Regions from separate parts of the Roseibium sp. ROS1 genome, predicted to be linked through region 2. Evidence: predicted binding sites of a transcription regulator. Region 2 holds the regulator's gene; each other region holds the start of a gene.

What was found. The regulator LexA, encoded in region 2, represses DNA repair genes until DNA is damaged. The targets are predictions, from matches to a motif close to TGTTCNNNNTGTGTTCNG.
Region 1: the regulator LexA is predicted to act here: its motif matches at 2,875-2,892, upstream of recA (recombinase RecA).
Region 3: the regulator LexA is predicted to act here: its motif matches at 2,237-2,254, upstream of ACYQ6M_RS05500 (carbohydrate kinase family protein).
Region 4: the regulator LexA is predicted to act here: its motif matches at 1,839-1,856, upstream of ACYQ6M_RS24375 (helicase-related protein).

The regions. Positions count from the first base shown of each region.
Region 1 covers NZ_BAAGIG010000001.1:1,415,321-1,419,537, reverse strand. Annotated here, with positions in the region: gene alaS (alanine--tRNA ligase) at 1-1,333, opposite strand, end outside; gene recA (recombinase RecA) at 1,687-2,757, opposite strand; gene ACYQ6M_RS06415 (translation initiation factor 2) at 3,823-4,217, shown strand, end outside.
Region 2 covers NZ_BAAGIG010000002.1:1,497,202-1,501,418, forward strand. Annotated here, with positions in the region: gene ACYQ6M_RS14930 (acyl-CoA synthetase) at 1-1,261, shown strand, start outside; gene ACYQ6M_RS14935 (hypothetical protein) at 1,354-2,157, shown strand; gene lexA (transcriptional repressor LexA) at 2,279-2,989, shown strand; gene ACYQ6M_RS14945 (ComEC/Rec2 family competence protein) at 2,994-4,217, opposite strand, start outside.
Region 3 covers NZ_BAAGIG010000001.1:1,215,895-1,220,111, forward strand. Annotated here, with positions in the region: gene zwf (glucose-6-phosphate dehydrogenase) at 1-941, opposite strand, end outside; gene ACYQ6M_RS05500 (carbohydrate kinase family protein) at 1,039-1,986, opposite strand; gene ACYQ6M_RS05505 (ATP-binding cassette domain-containing protein) at 2,668-3,441, opposite strand; gene ACYQ6M_RS05510 (ABC transporter permease) at 3,441-4,217, opposite strand, start outside.
Region 4 covers NZ_BAAGIG010000004.1:345,677-349,893, forward strand. Annotated here, with positions in the region: gene ACYQ6M_RS24375 (helicase-related protein) at 1-1,693, opposite strand, end outside; gene pyc (pyruvate carboxylase) at 2,493-4,217, shown strand, end outside.

The DNA of each region.
Region 1 (4,217 bases), on a different contig from region 2:
ACCAGACTGCCTCCGTCGCAGCGCTGCCAGACCCGGACCAGGCCGCACGGGCTTCCGCTTTCTGGCGCTCCATTGCAGCATCGAAGCCATCCGTATCAACCGAAATGTCACGCGTTCTGAGCGCGTCCTGGGTCAGATCCAGCGGGAAGCCGTAAGTATCGTAGAGCTTGAACGCGGTTTCCCCATCCAGACGCCCCCCAGCCTCAAGGCCTTCGGTTGCGGTGTCGAGCAGGCCGAGGCCACGCTCCAGCGTCTTGCGGAAACGCGTTTCTTCCAGCTTCAGCGTTTCGGTGATCAGATCTTCAGCGCGGCTCAGCTCCGGATAGGCACGGCCCATTTCACGCACCAGCGCCGGAACCAGCTTGTGCATCAGCGGTTCGCTTGCCCCCAGAAGATGGGCATGGCGCATGCCGCGGCGCATGATCCGGCGCAGCACATAGCCGCGGCCCTCGTTGGACGGGAGCACGCCATCGGCAATCAGGAAGCTCGTGGAGCGCAAGTGGTCGGCAATCACGCGGTGGCTGCCGGTGGCGTCGCCTTCCGCTTCCACACCCGTTGCGTTGACGGACGCCGCGATCAGTGCCCTGAAGAGGTCGATGTCGTAGTTGTTGTGGACGCCCTGCATGACGGCGGCGATCCGTTCGATGCCCATGCCGGTGTCGATGGACGGACGCGGCAGGTCGAGACGCTTTTCCGGCGTCTGTTCGTACTGCATGAAGACGAGGTTCCAGATCTCGATGAACCGGTCGCCATCTTCTTCCGCAGAGCCCGGAGGGCCGCCCCAGATGTGGTCGCCATGGTCGTAGAAGATTTCAGAACAGGGGCCGCACGGACCGGTATCGCCCATGGACCAGAAATTGTCCGACGTCGCGATGCGGATGATCCGGTCTTCACTGAGACCTGCGATCTTCTTCCACAGATCGAACGCCTGATCGTCTTCGGCAAAGACGGTTACCAGCAGCTTGTCCTTCGGAAGGCCGAATTCCTTGTTGACGAGGTTCCAGGCCAGTTCGATCGCCTGGTCCTTGAAATAGTCACCAAAGGAGAAGTTGCCCAGCATCTCGAAGAAGGTGTGGTGGCGCGCAGTGTAACCGACATTATCCAGGTCGTTATGCTTGCCGCCGGCGCGAACGCATTTCTGCGCCGTGACCGCACGGGAATAGTCGCGCTTTTCCAGACCGGTGAACACGTTCTTGAACTGGTTCATGCCCGCGTTCGCAAACATCAGCGTCGGATCGTTACGCGGCACCAGCGGCCCGGACTCGACCACTTCGTGGCCGTTTGTCTTGAAATAGTCCAGAAAGGCAGAGCGGATTTCATTTACGCCGGTCATTCGGATCTCGCATCGGTCACAGCCCCGCATATGAGGGCCTGTTGTAAATCTTGAAGGCGCTGGATCTGGGTCGCCGATCCGCGCCGGAACAGCCTTTTAACTTTCACCTCCAACCCTGTCCAGCGGTTGCACGGGCCCGACCTAACGGAAAGCTGCCGGGAAACACGCGATTTCCGGAATGAAGGCTGCCCTCACGCGCAGGACAATCGATCCGACAGGATCTGACCTCTTCCAATTTCGCTCCGTTGCGGGTCCCGAAAAGCAAAAGGCCCCCTTCCGGAGTGCGGAAAGAGGCCCTTGGAAGACCGGACAAACGTCCGGAGCTCTTGCAGACGGAGATCGGAACCTGAGGATCAGTCCTCTGCTTCTTCCGATGCAGCGTCCGGATCGATGATCGCATCGGCGATCAGGCCGGCGTTCTGGCGGATCGCCAGTTCGATTTCATCGGCAATTTCCGGATTGTCCTTCAGAAACTGCTTGGCGTTTTCCCGGCCCTGGCCAAGACGCTGGCTGTTGTAGGAGAACCAGGCACCCGACTTTTCAACGATGTTGCCCTTGACGCCAAGGTCGATGAGTTCGCCGGTCTTGGAGACACCTTCACCATAGACGATGTCGAATTCCACCTGACGGAAAGGAGGCGCAAGCTTGTTCTTGACGACTTTCACGCGGGTCTGGTTGCCGACGACTTCGTCCCGGTCCTTGATCGCACCGATACGGCGGATATCCAGACGGACGGAGGCATAGAACTTGAGCGCGTTACCGCCGGTCGTGGTTTCCGGCGAACCGAACATGACACCGATCTTCATGCGGATCTGGTTGATGAAGATCACCATGCACTTCGACTTGGAAATCGACGCGGTCAGTTTGCGAAGAGCCTGGCTCATCAGACGGGCCTGCATGCCCGGCAGGCTGTCGCCCATCTCGCCTTCGAGTTCTGCCTTCGGTGTCAATGCCGCAACCGAGTCGATGACCAGAACATCAATGGCGCCGGAGCGCACCAGCGTATCGGCAATTTCCAGTGCCTGTTCACCGGCGTCCGGCTGGGAAATCAGCAGATTGTCGATATCGACGCCAAGCTTGCGCGCATAGATCGGATCCAGCGCGTGCTCCGCATCGACAAAGGCGCAGATACCACCGGTCTTCTGGGCTTCGGCAACCGCATGCAGGGCAAGCGTGGTTTTACCCGAAGACTCCGGCCCGTAAATCTCGACGATACGGCCGCGCGGCAGACCGCCGATCCCGAGCGCAATATCAAGTCCGAGAGACCCGGTCGAGACGGCTTGCACCTCAACCACCTGGCCCTGACCCATCTTCATGATGGAGCCTTTGCCGAAGGCGCGTTCGATTTGGCTGAGCGCTGCGTCCAGCGCTTTTGTCTTATCCATCTGGCTGCTTTCTACGAGACGAAGTGTACTTTGCGACATGGCTTACGCTCCTTATTCCACGATGGACGCGCCGTTTCAATGAGAGCCTTTGTACACATTTTGTTCTCATTTGACAAGTCTGCAAAACCGATTGGTATTAAAATGAAAATGGCTGTTTGTTTCCAATATGTTCTCACTTATCGATTTTAAAACTTACCTAGCGTAATCTATTGATCGGAACATCCCGTGATTCCGCGATCGGGCAGAATCACCGGCGCCTACACTGATAGCCGTAGACAAACGACGCCCCATCACCACATTGCGCTATGCGCGTCGTCTCACAGCATACACTAGCTCCATGGAGGTATTGCAGCTGCGCATCTGGCTGATTGTCGAAACTGCGTCGGGGGGATTTCGTAATGCAGGTGAATATTCAGACAACCGCTTATGCTGCGTTTGAGCCTATCCAAGACCTTTGGTGCCATGCCTCAAAATCGAATTTTGGGTTTAGGGTAACCAGCGACTGAACTGCAGTTCTTTGGGCAACTGCAGCTAAACAGGCTATTCAAATCAAACTAAAAGGGTGCAGAACAACCCAGGCAAAAAAGAACACGCAAAGCGTCAATATTGAACTGCAAATAAAAGTATTAAAAGGGCCTCGCCTCACCCCTAGAAGCTTCAAAATTCCAACCGGGATGTAGGATATGGCGTTGAAAATAAGATTGTCTTCATTTTTTCCGCTAAGAAAATTGTTAAAATTAGCTCCCGCTGCGGCGCCTAAGATTGCAAACAGAAAAAAACATACAAAAAAAGCAAACTCTACTATCAAATTCATCGGTTAATCACTGAATATCATTCACATATTGAGTGCACGCACCTCTGTGCGCTTATCACACTCGGATATAGCTTTCCCTAGCCTATGGCGCTACCCAACATACGCCCGAGGAGGACTAGAGTATTCGGGTCGTAACCAGAAACAAAGGCTGGTTTTGCAGGGAGAGCACGTGAATATCGGGTGGCAGTGAGCGCATCTTTCAACCATACCTTGAAAAACAGATTTGCAAAGAATTTCGGTTCGGCTAGGTCTACGCCACTTTCGTTTCACTCGGCTGGGAAGCTATTTACATGAAAACAAACAAACTGTTGTGCCTGGCGCTTGCGCTTGGCTTGTCGGCTTGCGCCACCGCGACACGCGGCACCAATGAGACCGTGAAGGTCTACGCTTCGCCGGAAGGAGCGCAGATCGCCACGTCCATCGGCCTCACCTGCAACACGTCCCCCTGCTCGCTCCAGGTGTCCCGCAAACAGGAATTCACCGTTACGGTTTCCAAGGAAGGCTACAAGACCCAGACCGTCGAGGTGAACACCAAGGTTGCCCCCGGCGGCGTCGCCGGCATGGCGGGCAACGTGCTGATCGGCGGCGTTATCGGCGTCGGTGTCGACAGCGTTTCGGGAGCTACGCTCGACCACTCGCCCAATCCGGTCCTCGTTGAGCTGGTCCCCAACAACCCCAGGAACCC
Region 2 (4,217 bases):
GAAGGCGAAGGTTTTCCTGTGTGACGCTGATTTTGGTGCTCAGGCCGATGCAGTGCGAAACGCCAGAGATCAGCTGACACGATGCATTACAATTGGAGCCAGCGACTTTGGCACAAGCTATGAGGATCTCCTCTCCCGTTACCAGGGACAGGTCCTGCAGAACGAGGCAGTGGACTATAACGATCCCTGTTGGCTGTTCTTCACCTCAGGCTCGACTGGCCGCCCGAAGGCGGTTGTCCTCAGTCACGGGCAGATCGGATTCGTTTGCGTCAACTACATGGCAGACCTGTTGCCCGGGACGACGGAGCGCGATGCGTCGCTGGTCATAGCTCCATTGTCACACGGTGCAGGGTTGCAACTGATTGCCCAGCTATCAGTTGGTTCCACACATGTTCTCCTGCCCGGAGGTGGCTTCAATCCTTCGACTGCATTCGAGTTGATCGAAAAACACAAGGTCAGCAATCTCTTCACCGTTCCCACAATCGTCAAACGCCTGGTGGAAGACCCTTCTGTCGATCAGTACGATCACTCGAGCCTTCGTCACGTCATTTATGCGGGGGCTCCCATGTACAGGGAGGATCAGAAGCTGGCACTCCAGAAATTGGGGCACGTTCTGGTTCAATACTACGGACTTGGCGAGGTCACCGGAAACATCACCGTGCTACGGCCACAGGATCATTTTCTGGAGGATGGACCTGAGACACGCAGCGGCACATGCGGTACGGAGCGCACGGGTATAGAGGTTTCGATCCAGGACGAGGATGGCAATCATCTACCCCCCAATGAAACGGGTGAAGTTTGCGTCATCGGTTCGGCAGTCTGTGCTGGCTATCTGGAAGACGAAGACGCCAACCAGAAGTCTTTCCGGAACGGCTGGTTCCGCACCGGAGACATCGGTCACATGGATGTACAGCGCTACCTCTTCCTGACAGGCCGAGCGTCGGACATGTACATTTCTGGTGGCTCCAACGTCTACCCGAAGGAAGTCGAGGAAGTGCTGCTTACACATCCGGATATTTCCGAGGTCGCAATTCTCGGCATTCCGGACAGGCAATGGGGCGAAGTCGGCCTAGCCGTTTGTGTGGCTGCCCCAGACAAGTCACCCGACCCTCAGGAACTCAGCGACTATCTGAACGGCAAGATCGCCCGCTACAAGATGCCTGCACGTTATCTCTTCATTCCCGGAATGCCGACAAGCGCCTATGGCAAGATCACCAAGAAACTGGTGCGGGAGCATTTGACCGAGAAAGGCCTGTTGTGAGACGGCCCGCCCCCAGATCTCTGTCCGACATTCGTCATCCCGGCCCTTCTGCCATCAATCGGCTCCCACATGCCAGATGTCTGGCGAAACCATTGGAAATCTCCCTGGCAGAGCAAACTCCCTTGCTGGAGGCGCTGGGCCGCTTCGCCACGCACCAAGGACTGAGCTCCGCCGTTCTCGATCTTTCCGGGCTCACGCTCGAAGCGTTCGACTTCGTAATGCCTGCCTGTGCAATCGATGACCGACATGCAGCCTGGTACAGCGACACGCACTCTTCGAAAGGCGCAACGCTGGAGTCCGCAGTTGCCATTCTCGGGATACGAGATGGTGAATGGTTCGCTCATGTACACGCTTATTGGCACGAGGAAGAAGTCGAGCACCTTGGCCACTTACTGCCGCATACGCTGAAGGTTGCGCATCAGGGGGCTATCAAAGGGTACGGCCTGCAAGGCGCAGCGTTCGTGGCATCGCTGGATCCGGAAACCGAATTCACGCTGTTTCGTGTGCAACAGGATGACGAACAGTCACGGACAACCGACTACAATGCGCTTATCACCACACTCGCTCCGTTTGCCGACCTGACGGACAGCATCCAAGAACTCGCAAAAGAGCTGAAAGCACCCTCCTTCGAAGTCTATGGACTGGGCAGTCTGGCCGGAGCAGCGTTCCGCGATGCCCAGCCGATGACAGGTCTGATCTCCGAGATACTCCTGTCTGCAAACGCTGGCGCGAAACCGGAGCAAGAGCTTTGCGTCCCAATCCGCGCCGTCGATCTCGAAGGTGGACTGCATCGGGGCATTCTCACCGCTGGTGGCGCGCCGACTTTGATCACCTGTGAACTGCTGATCATGACCGGATCGAAGGACGACCTAAATCCGATATCGGAGACGGATTGAATACGGCAACTTGTTCGAAGCCAAGAACAGTAAGAGAACATTTACCCTTGCAGAACACAATGAGAACAGGTACCATGTTCTTGATTTGTACCAGATGTTTTCTCGGTCAGGGGACGCCTACATGCTGACGCGCAAGCAGTACGAACTGCTCATGTTCATTCACGAAAGACTGAAAGAAACCGGTGTGCCGCCGTCTTTCGACGAAATGAAGGATGCGCTCGACCTGCGCTCCAAGTCCGGCATTCACCGCCTGATCACCGCGCTTGAAGAACGTGGCTTCATCCGGCGCCTGCCAAACCGGGCCAGAGCCATGGAGGTTGTTCGTCTTCCGGACTCCATCGCACCCGGCTTGGGCGCTCCACGACCAAGAGGCAGCTTCTCACCTGAAATCATTGAAGGCTCACTCGGCAAACCGGAGCCGGAAAAAGCTGCACCGGTGCCAGTGTCCAGTGTTACGGAAATTCCCGTCATGGGCCGCATTGCAGCCGGCGTGCCCATCGAGGCCATTCAAACACACAGCCATACCATCACAGTGCCGCAGGACCTGCTTGGTCGCGGGGAACACTACGCGCTGGAGGTTCGTGGTGATTCCATGATTGAGGCGGGCATTCTGGACGGTGATACCGTTCTTATCCGCCGGACCGACAGCGCCGACAGTGGCGACATCGTGGTTGCACTCGTGGACGATGAAGAAGCCACCTTGAAACGGCTGCGCAAGAAAGGCGCTTCCATCGCTCTTGAAGCAGCCAACCCGGCATATGAAACCAGGATCTTCGGTCCCGGCCGCGTTCGTGTTCAGGGCCGCCTCGTTGCCCTGTTTCGTCAGTACTGACCAGTCACTCCTCTGCGCGCGCTTCGGCCACCGAGGCGCGCTCGGCTAGACGCAGGCTGTCTCTTGTTACCGTTCCCTGCTGATGCCAGGGGCGCGGTGGGTCAGGGATGGCAAACTTCAGTTTCCCGATTTTCAGATTTTCGTTTGGCGGATGGCCCGGTCCACTGGCACCGCTCGTAGCATTCGCGGCCTCGCTGAAATCACCGGGCGATAGCCAGATGGAGACGGCACCACGTTCGGTGCGCGTACCGTGATCCAGAACGAGGGCTGCACCGCAGCTCTCCGGAGCGACAAGATCGGTCACGACCAAATCGGCATATCGGCAATCCAGCTGAAACGCTTCAAATGTCTTTGGCTGCGCGATTGCAAGAAACGATTGCCTGCCATCCAACCGTTCTGCGTCCTCTGAATTGACGTAGGCCCTGATGACACAACCGTCCTCATCGCAATTTCTTTGAGGCGATTTCATCTTGCGCGACAAGATCGCATCATTCCTCACTCCTTCCGACTGCAGCCAGAGATCACTTGCAAACGATCTTCCCCTTGCTGCGTAGCGCAAAATTCCCGTTTCATCGCGGGCAGCAATTCGAGAGCCGCTTGCAGCAATCTGGATATCCGGAGGCCGGCTGGTGAGAACAATCAATATTCCTGCGACGAGAGGCACTCCTGCGAGCACACGCTTTCTGCCAGGCACCAACAATCCGGCAAATAATGATGATAGCAACAGCAATGCAGCAGCCCCGTCGAGCCTTCCGGAAGTTCCGCCGCCGGCATCAAGGGCTGCGGTAAAGGAAGCAACCTTCAACAGAAGTGAAACTCCGAAAGACATGACAGCCAGAGGGAGAGCCGCAAGGCCGAAGGGCATCAGAACGAATGCAAATACTCCCATCGGCATCACAACAAGTGAAAACACCGGCATTCCCAGCAAGTTGCCGACAAGGCCATAGGGCGCAATGCGGCTGAAGTGATGAGCTCCTATAATGCCGGTCGCCAGCCCTGCGACCAATGCGGTGACAAACAGCCCTGCAACCCACTTGCCGAGGTAAAGACAAGTCGCCATGCCCCATCCGGACAGTCTTTCACCAGATGACAGGGAACGATCTCGCTGCCGCCACAGGTCATATACGGCGACCAGGCAGATCACGGCAGCGAAGGACATCTGGAAGCCGGGAAAAAACAACCGCTCAGGAGCAATCAGCAAGAGTACGAGGCCAGCCAACGCTACGCT
Region 3 (4,217 bases), on a different contig from region 2:
TCCGTCCGGCTTTCGTTGTTGCCGAGCTCTTCCAGGTAACCGGGAACCGCACCTCCGGCCGAAGCTCCTGCGCGGTACTGGCCGCGCACGGTCAGCTTGTCGATGCTCTGCTCGTCGATCGGGGCAAGAGCTTTCAGAACCTTCAGCTTCTCGTCGCGCACGCTGTCGGCGTTCATGCTTTCCGGCGGCTCCATCGCAACAAGGCAGAGCAGCTGCAGAATGTGGTTCTGCACCATGTCGCGCAGGGCACCTGCGGTATCGTAGTAGCCGGCACGGCCACCGGTGCCGAGCGACTCGGCCACGGTGATCTGGACGTGGTCGATATGGGCCGCGTTCCACAGCGGCTCGAACAGGGCATTGGCAAAGCGCAGGGCCATCAGGTTCTGCACCGTTTCCTTGCCGAGATAGTGGTCGATACGGAAGATCTGGTGTTCGTTGAACACCGCACCGACCGTGTCGTTGAGCGCCCTGGCGGACTTGCCGTCCTTGCCGATGGGTTTTTCCATGACGACGCGGGAATGGTCGTTGACGACCCCGATCCGGCCGAGGTTCTCGCAGATCGTGCCGAAGAGGTCCGGGCCGACTGCAAGATAGAAGGCGCGGATGACTTCAGGACGTTCGTCCAGGATGGTTCTCAGATCTTCAAAGCCGTCGCCAGTGGCGATGTCGATCTTGACGTAGCGCAGGCGCTTCAGGAACTGCTGAAGATGCTCGTCGTCCAGATCCTTGACGTGTTCTTCAAGCGCGGCCTTGGCATAATCGCGATAGTCGTCGTCGGAATAGTCCCGGCGGGCACTGCAGATGATGCGGGCGTTTTCCGGCATCTGGCCGTCCGCGTCGCGGTGGTAAAGGGCAGGCAGAAGCTTGCGGTGGGCGAGGTCTCCGGAGGCTCCGAAAACGACGAGGTCGAATTCTTCAACTTCAATGACGCGTACCGCCATAAAACATCCCTTCTCACAGCTGCCAGTCCGATGGGCCGCTCCGGCCTGGACCGTTTTCGACTGCCTTTTAAATCGATTTAATTCTCTTGTCAGCCCCTCATTTCAGGGCCGACCACTCTTTTTCCAGTTCGCTCCTGCGCGGCAGATCCGCTCCCCGCCGGGAGCAAGTGATGGCAGCTGCCCCGACAGCGAAGTCAAGAAGACGATTTAGCTGGCCGGCGTCAAGGGCTGCAAGCGCATCACGGTCTGTTGCACCTAGATGTTTCAACCCTGCAAGCAGAGCTGCCTGGAAGGTGTCGCCCGCGCCAACGGTGTCTTCAACGGTTACCTTGATGCCAGGACGGCTGACTTCGATGCCTTCGGCAAATGCGGTTGCACCGTCGCCGCCCTGTGTGACGATGACCAGCGAAGCCCCCATGCCGAGCCAGGCGCGGGCAATGGTTTCGACAGGTTCACCGGGAGCGATCAGGGCAAGGTCTTCGTCCGACACTTTGACGACATCCGTCAACGGAACAAGGCTTTCCGTATTGCGGCGCCAGAGCGCCATGTCCGGCACCACGGTCGGGCGTATGTTCGGGTCGAAGGAGACCAGCGTATGGTCTCGCTCGCGTTCGATCAGAGCCCTGAAGGCGGCCGAAACCGGCTCGACCAGTGCCGTGTAGGACCCGATGTGCAGAAACAATGGCGGTTCGTCGAACTGCGGCAGGTCATCGACGGTCACCATGCGGTCAGCCGCGTTCTCGCCGTAGAACGTATAGGCCGGAGAGCCGTGCTCATCCTTCTGGACGAGGCTGAGCGTCGTCAGGTAATCAGTCCTCAGGATATAGCGTTCCGAAACGCCTTCACTGCGGAACTTCTGGACCAGACGCTCGCCAAGGGCATCGCGCGAAATGCCGCCGAAAAACCCGGCGTCCTCTTCAAGGCGCGCCAGCCCCATGGCCACGTTGAAGGGGGATCCGCCGATACGGGCGTCGAAAGAAACACTGTCGCCGGAACCGGCTTCTCCAAAGAGATCGAACAGTGCTTCGCCGCAAATCAAAAACATATACGTTCTGGTCTTTCGTCGTTTGTCAGGAACCGCATCGACAGCGGATTCATGGCTTTGTGTCATTTCGCGGCAGCGGCCTTTGAGACCACCGCCTCATCCGAAGGAGGCCCGCAAGGCGCCGAACTCGCCGCCCATCCTTTGAGACGAACCTTTCGGTTCTCCTCAGGATGAGGGTGTGGGTAGGAGTGGGCTGAACCCGGTGTCTCCCGCCACCTTATTGGTTTCAACGAGGCGCGCCAATGGCGCTCGTTGCATGTGTCTTCTCTGCCCCCACAACGGCTCATCAAACCACCACCTCATCCTGAGGAGGGCCATAGGCCCGTCTCGAAGGATGGGCCACAAACGCTGATTTTGCCGCCCATCCTTCGAGACGAACCTTTCGGTTCTCCTCAGGATGAGGGTTCGGGTGGGAGAGGTGCTGAACCCGGTGTCTCCCGTTCCCTTATTGGTTCCAACGAGGCCTGCCAATGGCACCCGTTGAATGACCTTTCTCCTCCCTACAGCGGCTTATCAAACCACCACCTCATCCTGAGGAGAACCATGGGCCCGTCTCGAAGGATGGGCCACAAGCACTGAATTTGCCGCCCATCTTTCGGGACGAACCTTTCGGTTCTCTTCGGGATGAGGTCCCGGGTAGGAGGCGCCGGATGAAAGGCACCTCCCGTTTTCTTCCCTGGCCTAGGCCGCCATGCTGTCCGGCGGATCCATGGCTCCGGTCATGATCGCCACCGCATCGGACATGGAAAAGTCCGACGGTTTGATGACACAAGCCCGACTGCCCAGCCGATGAATGTGGATTCGGTCGGCAACCTCGAAGACATGGGGCATGTTGTGACTGATCAGCACGATGGGCAAGCCCCTGGCCCTGACATCCTTGATCAGCTCCAGCACGCGCCGGCTTTCCTTGACGCCGAGAGCGGCGGTCGGCTCGTCCATGATCACGACCTTGGAGCCGAAAGCGGCCGCCCGTGCCACCGCCACACCCTGGCGCTGACCGCCGGAAAGCGTTTCAACGGCCTGGTTGATGTTCTGAATGGTGAGCAGCCCCAGTTCGTTCAGCTTTTCGCGGGCGATCTCTTCCATCTTCTTTCGGTCCAGCTGGCGCAGCCAGGTGCCGCGGAAGCCGGGTTTCTTCAACTCACGACCCATGAACATGTTGTCGGTGATCGACAGGGCAGGGGACATGGCCAGGGTCTGGTACACCGTCTCGATCCCGGCTTCGCGGGCGTCGATGGGCGAGGTGAAGTGGACGGGCTTGCCATCAAGCAGGATCTCTCCGCCATCAGGCTGCACGGCTCCGCTGAGAGCCTTGATCAAGGTAGATTTGCCGGCCCCGTTGTCGCCGATCACGGCGAGGATCTCGCCGGGATAGAGTTCGAAATCGGCTCGGTCCATGGCCACGACACGGCCGTAGCGCTTGACCAGTTTACGCGCTTGCAGGACAGGTTCCATTACACAGATACCTTTCTGATCCATTGGTCGATCGCGACCGCGCCGATGATGAGGATGCCGATCAGCAGGTAGGTCCACTGCGCATCGGCGCCGAGCAGGCGCAGGCTGAGCGTGAACACACCGACGATGAGTGCGCCGAACAGGGTGCCGAGCACGGATCCACGTCCGCCGAAGAGCGAGATGCCGCCGATCACCACGGCCGTGATGGATTCGATGTTGGCAAGCTGACCCGTGGTCGGGGAGACCGAACCGATGCGGCCGATCATCGCCCAGCCGGCGAAAGCGCAGATAAGCCCGGACAGCATGTAGACCGATATCAGAACCTTCTTCACCTGCACGCCCGAAAGCTGCGCGGCTTCCGGATCGTCGCCAACGGCGTAGACATGCCTGCCCCAGGCTGTCTGACGCAGGGCGTAGGCCAGCACCAGCACCAGAAGCACCATGAAGATGACGCCGTAGGTGAAGACTGCGCCGCCGACATTGACCTTGTTGCCGAAGAACTGAAGCAGCGGTGCCACTTCGGCGATTTCCTGCGACCGAATGGTCTCATTGGCCGAATAAAGGAAGTTGGTGGCAAGCACGATCTGCCACATGCCGAGCGTCACGATGAAGGGGGGCAGCTTGACGATGGCGACAAGGAAGCCGTTGAGATACCCGCAAAAGGTACCGCAAATAAGGCCGCAGACGATGGAGACCTCCACCGGCAAACCATAGCGGAAGGTGAACTGCCCCATGACGACGGAGGACAGCACCATGATCGCGCCGACCGACAGATC
Region 4 (4,217 bases), on a different contig from region 2:
ACGTCAGCACGAAATCGGAGTTCTCGGACTTGCCGAGCTTGTCCGCACGGGATTCGATTTCGGTGGTCAGGGCCTTTTGGGCTGCGGCACGCACGGTCTTGCCGTCCGGTCCTTCAGCTGCCGCGTCAGGGGCAAACCGGAAGCCAAGCAGATTCCCGATGTGCTGACCTTCCACGAGCACATCGCCGCTCGATGTAATTTCCGCTTCCAGCATTGCGTTCTCTCTCAAACGTCGCATCAATACACTTGTACGCCGATCCACGAACCGCTGCGTCAGCCGCTCGTGAAGGGCGTCAGATAGTTTGTCTTCTATGTCGCGCGTCTCGCCCTGCCAGTGGGCCGGATCGGCCAGCCAGTCGGGACGGTTGGCGACATAGGTCCAGGTCCGGATGTGTGCAATCCGGTTTGCGAGAGTGTCGATATCACCATCTGTGCGGTCTGCGAAGGCCAATTGACGCGAGAACCAGTCATCGGCAATCGCATTGTCCTGCATCAGGTGGGTGTAAATGGTGTTGAGCAACTCTGCGTGGTTCGCCGGGGCGATCTTACGATAGTCGGGGACCTGACACACGTCCCATAACAATTCGACCGCATTTCCGCCCTTTGCCATGCCGGATATTGCGGGATCGCGCAATAAATGTTCAAGAGCAGTGATGTCGTCGCCAATGGGTGCCCTTGCGAGACCCTCTTCACGCGGCACCATGTCGAGGCTTGAGCGCAAGGCGTTTGCCGACGAAAAATCCAGCGCACTGTTGCGCCATTGCAGCACTTTCAGGCTGTCGAAGTGGTGGCTTTCGATCTGTTCGACCAGGTCGTCGTCCAACGGATCGACCCGTCCGGTCACGCCAAAGGTGCCATCCTTGGTGTGGCGGCCAGCCCGTCCGGCAATCTGACCCATCTCCGAGGCGGTCAGCTGGCGGTACTGGTAGCCGTCATATTTGCGGTTACCCGCAAAGGCAATGTGATGGACATCGAGGTTCAGCCCCATGCCGATGGCGTCGGTCGCGACCAGGTGATCGACATCGCCGTTCTGGAACAGTTCCACTTGCGCATTGCGCGTGCGCGGGCTCAGCGAGCCAAGCACCACGGCCGCCCCGCCGCGTTGGCGACGGATGAGCTCTGCAATGGAATAAACTTCGTCTGACGAGAAGGCGACGATGGCCGAACGGGCCGGCAGGCGCGAGACCTTCTTGGAGCCCGCATATTCCAGCACGGACATGCGCGGCCGCGTGACCACATTGATGCCCGGCAGCAGTTTTTCCAGCAGCGGGCGTGCGGTCGCCGCACCCAGCAGGAGCGTTTCGGATTGACCGCGAACATTCAGGATGCGGTCGGTGAAGACATGACCGCGATCGAGGTTGCCCGCCAGCTGCACTTCGTCGATGGCGACGAAATCCGTCTTCAGGTCCAGCGGCATGGCCTCAACCGTCGAGACCCAGAACCGCGGGTTCTTCGGGACGATCTTTTCTTCGCCGGTGACCAGCGCCACCGCTTCCGGACCCGCGCGGTCGGCAACACGGTTATAGACTTCACGCGCGAGCAGGCGCAGCGGCAGCCCTATCAGCCCTGAAGGCTGGGCCAGCATGCGTTCAATGGCGAGGTGGGTCTTGCCGGTATTGGTCGGTCCGAGCACGGCCGTCACAGTGCGGGACCGGGCAGACGGCGGCAGCGGCAGGGTCTGGGGACGGGGCATGGGGAGGCTTGTGATCGGCTTTCTTCGGATCGGCGCAAACGGATGGCGCCTATATCTGGTGTCGCGTGTCTAGCACAGCCGGGGCGGGCATGTCCTTATTCTTTTGGCCAGCCGGTCAGGTTTTTGACGGTTGAAATATGTTGTGGAGAACGACTCTGGAACAAACCGAAACCGAATCGGCGACTCCGGGCGATTCAGGATTTGTTCCCTACGACATGTGGTTTGCAAGGTGGGTAGAGCCACAAAATCCTGAATCTGGTCAAGAGGTTGAGTCGTTCTGCGCGGTTGTGGCTGATTTGCCTCGAATCTCTGTCAATGATTAATTTTCCATAAACGCGTATCATCGCCGGAGGGAGAATGCCGTTTACCCGGGGACACAGGGTGAACGAATCTTGGACGAATCGCTGATTCATAAAGGTTGCGGATTTGTTCTCACAAGATCTAGTGGGTTTCCGGTAGAGCGGTGTCTACGCAGTTGGGCGGTCCTGAGGGTGAATTTGTCTTGCAGACAGGAATGTGTCCCGAAATGGTCAGCAGCCACGCAAGCCGGTTTTTGCGGTTTCGGTGCCTGTCCCGATCTTAAAATTGCTGCGCTGCACTTTTTTCAAAAAGTCCGGGAGGATCTGGGGTTCAATCGAATTAGTGTTCGTTTTCCTACAGTTACGGGCGCAGACGCAAAATTATTTTCCAAGTTAAAAAAAGGACATAGCTTCTGCCCCTTTTCAAGCGCCTCCGACCAAAGTAGAAATCTTGCCGAAACTGGCTTTTCGTTTTGCGTAAAATTAGGGGGAGAAGGCGTTTGGCGATAACAAAAATTCTCGTTGCTAACCGATCTGAAATCGCGATCCGGGTGTTCCGTGCCGCCAACGAGCTGGGCATGAAGACCGTTGCGATCTATGCCGAGCAGGACAAACTGGCATTGCACCGGTTCAAGTCCGACGAAGCGTATCAGGTCGGCAAGGGGCTCGGGCCGATCGAGGCGTACCTCTCCATCGACGAGATTATCCGCGTTGCCAAACTCTCCGGTGCAGACGCCATTCACCCCGGTTACGGCCTTCTGTCCGAAAGCCCGGAATTCGTGGATGCCTGCGAACAAGCCGGCATCACCTTCATTGGGCCGAAGTCCGAAACCATGCGCCGCCTGGGCAACAAGGTGGCCGCGCGCAATCTGGCCATCGAGGCGGGTGTGCCGGTGATGCCGGCAACGGACCCGCTGCCGGACGACATGGACGAAATCAAGCGCCAGTCCGCCGAGATCGGCTACCCGGTCATGCTGAAGGCCTCCTGGGGCGGTGGTGGCCGCGGCATGCGCGTCATTCCGGACGAAGCGACCCTGGCCAAGGAAGTTCTGGCGGCCAAGCGCGAAGCCATGGCGGCATTCGGCAAGGACGAGATCTATCTGGAGAAACTGGTCCAGCGGGCGCGCCACGTTGAAGTTCAGATCCTGGGTGACGGCGAGAACGTGGTTCATCTGTTCGAGCGCGACTGTTCCATCCAGCGCCGCCACCAGAAGGTGGTCGAGCGCGCTCCGGCGCCGTATCTTTCGGCCGAAAAGCGGGCCGAGCTCTGTGAATATGGTCTGAAGATCGGCCGGGCCGTGAATTACCGCGGCGCCGGCACGGTCGAGTTCCTGATGGATGCCGACACCGGTGCCATCTACTTCATTGAAGTGAACCCGCGCGTTCAGGTGGAACACACGGTGACGGAAGAGGTCACCGGCATCGACATCGTCCAGGCACAGATCAAGATCTGCGAAGGCGAGAAGATCGGCACGCCGGAAAGCGGCGTTCCCTCCCAGGACAAGATCCGTCTCAACGGCCATGCCCTGCAGTGCCGCATCACGACGGAAGATCCGGAGCAGAACTTCATTCCGGATTACGGGCGCATCACCGCCTATCGCGGGGCGACGGGCTTCGGCATCCGTCTGGACGGCGGCACGGCGTATTCCGGTGCGGTGATCACCCGTTTCTACGATCCGCTTCTTGAAAAGGTCACGGCCTGGGCTCCGACGGCGGAAGACGCCCGCAAGCGCATGGACCGCGCCCTGCGCGAATTCCGTATCCGCGGTGTGGCGACAAACCTGGTGTTCCTGGAGAACATCATCAGCCACGCCGACTTCAAGGCCAACAACTACACGACCCGTTTCATCGACGAGACGCCGGCCCTGTTCGAGCAGACCAAGCGTCAGGACCGCGCAACCAAGCTCCTGACCTATATCGCCGACGTTTCGGTGAACGGTCATCCGGAAACCAAGAGCCGCGCACGTCCGCCGAAGGATGTGGCCGCGCCCGTCATCCCGAACTTTGGCGATGCCAAGCCCTCCGGCACACGCCAGTTGCTGGACGAATTGGGTCCGAAGGGTTTTGCCGACTGGATGAAGGACCAGAAGCGGACGCTGGTGACCGACACGACCATGCGCGATGCGCACCAGTCGCTGCTGGCAACCCGCATGCGGACCCACGATATCGTCAACATCGCGGATGCCTATGCAGCCGGTCTGCCGAGCCTGTTCTCGCTGGAATGC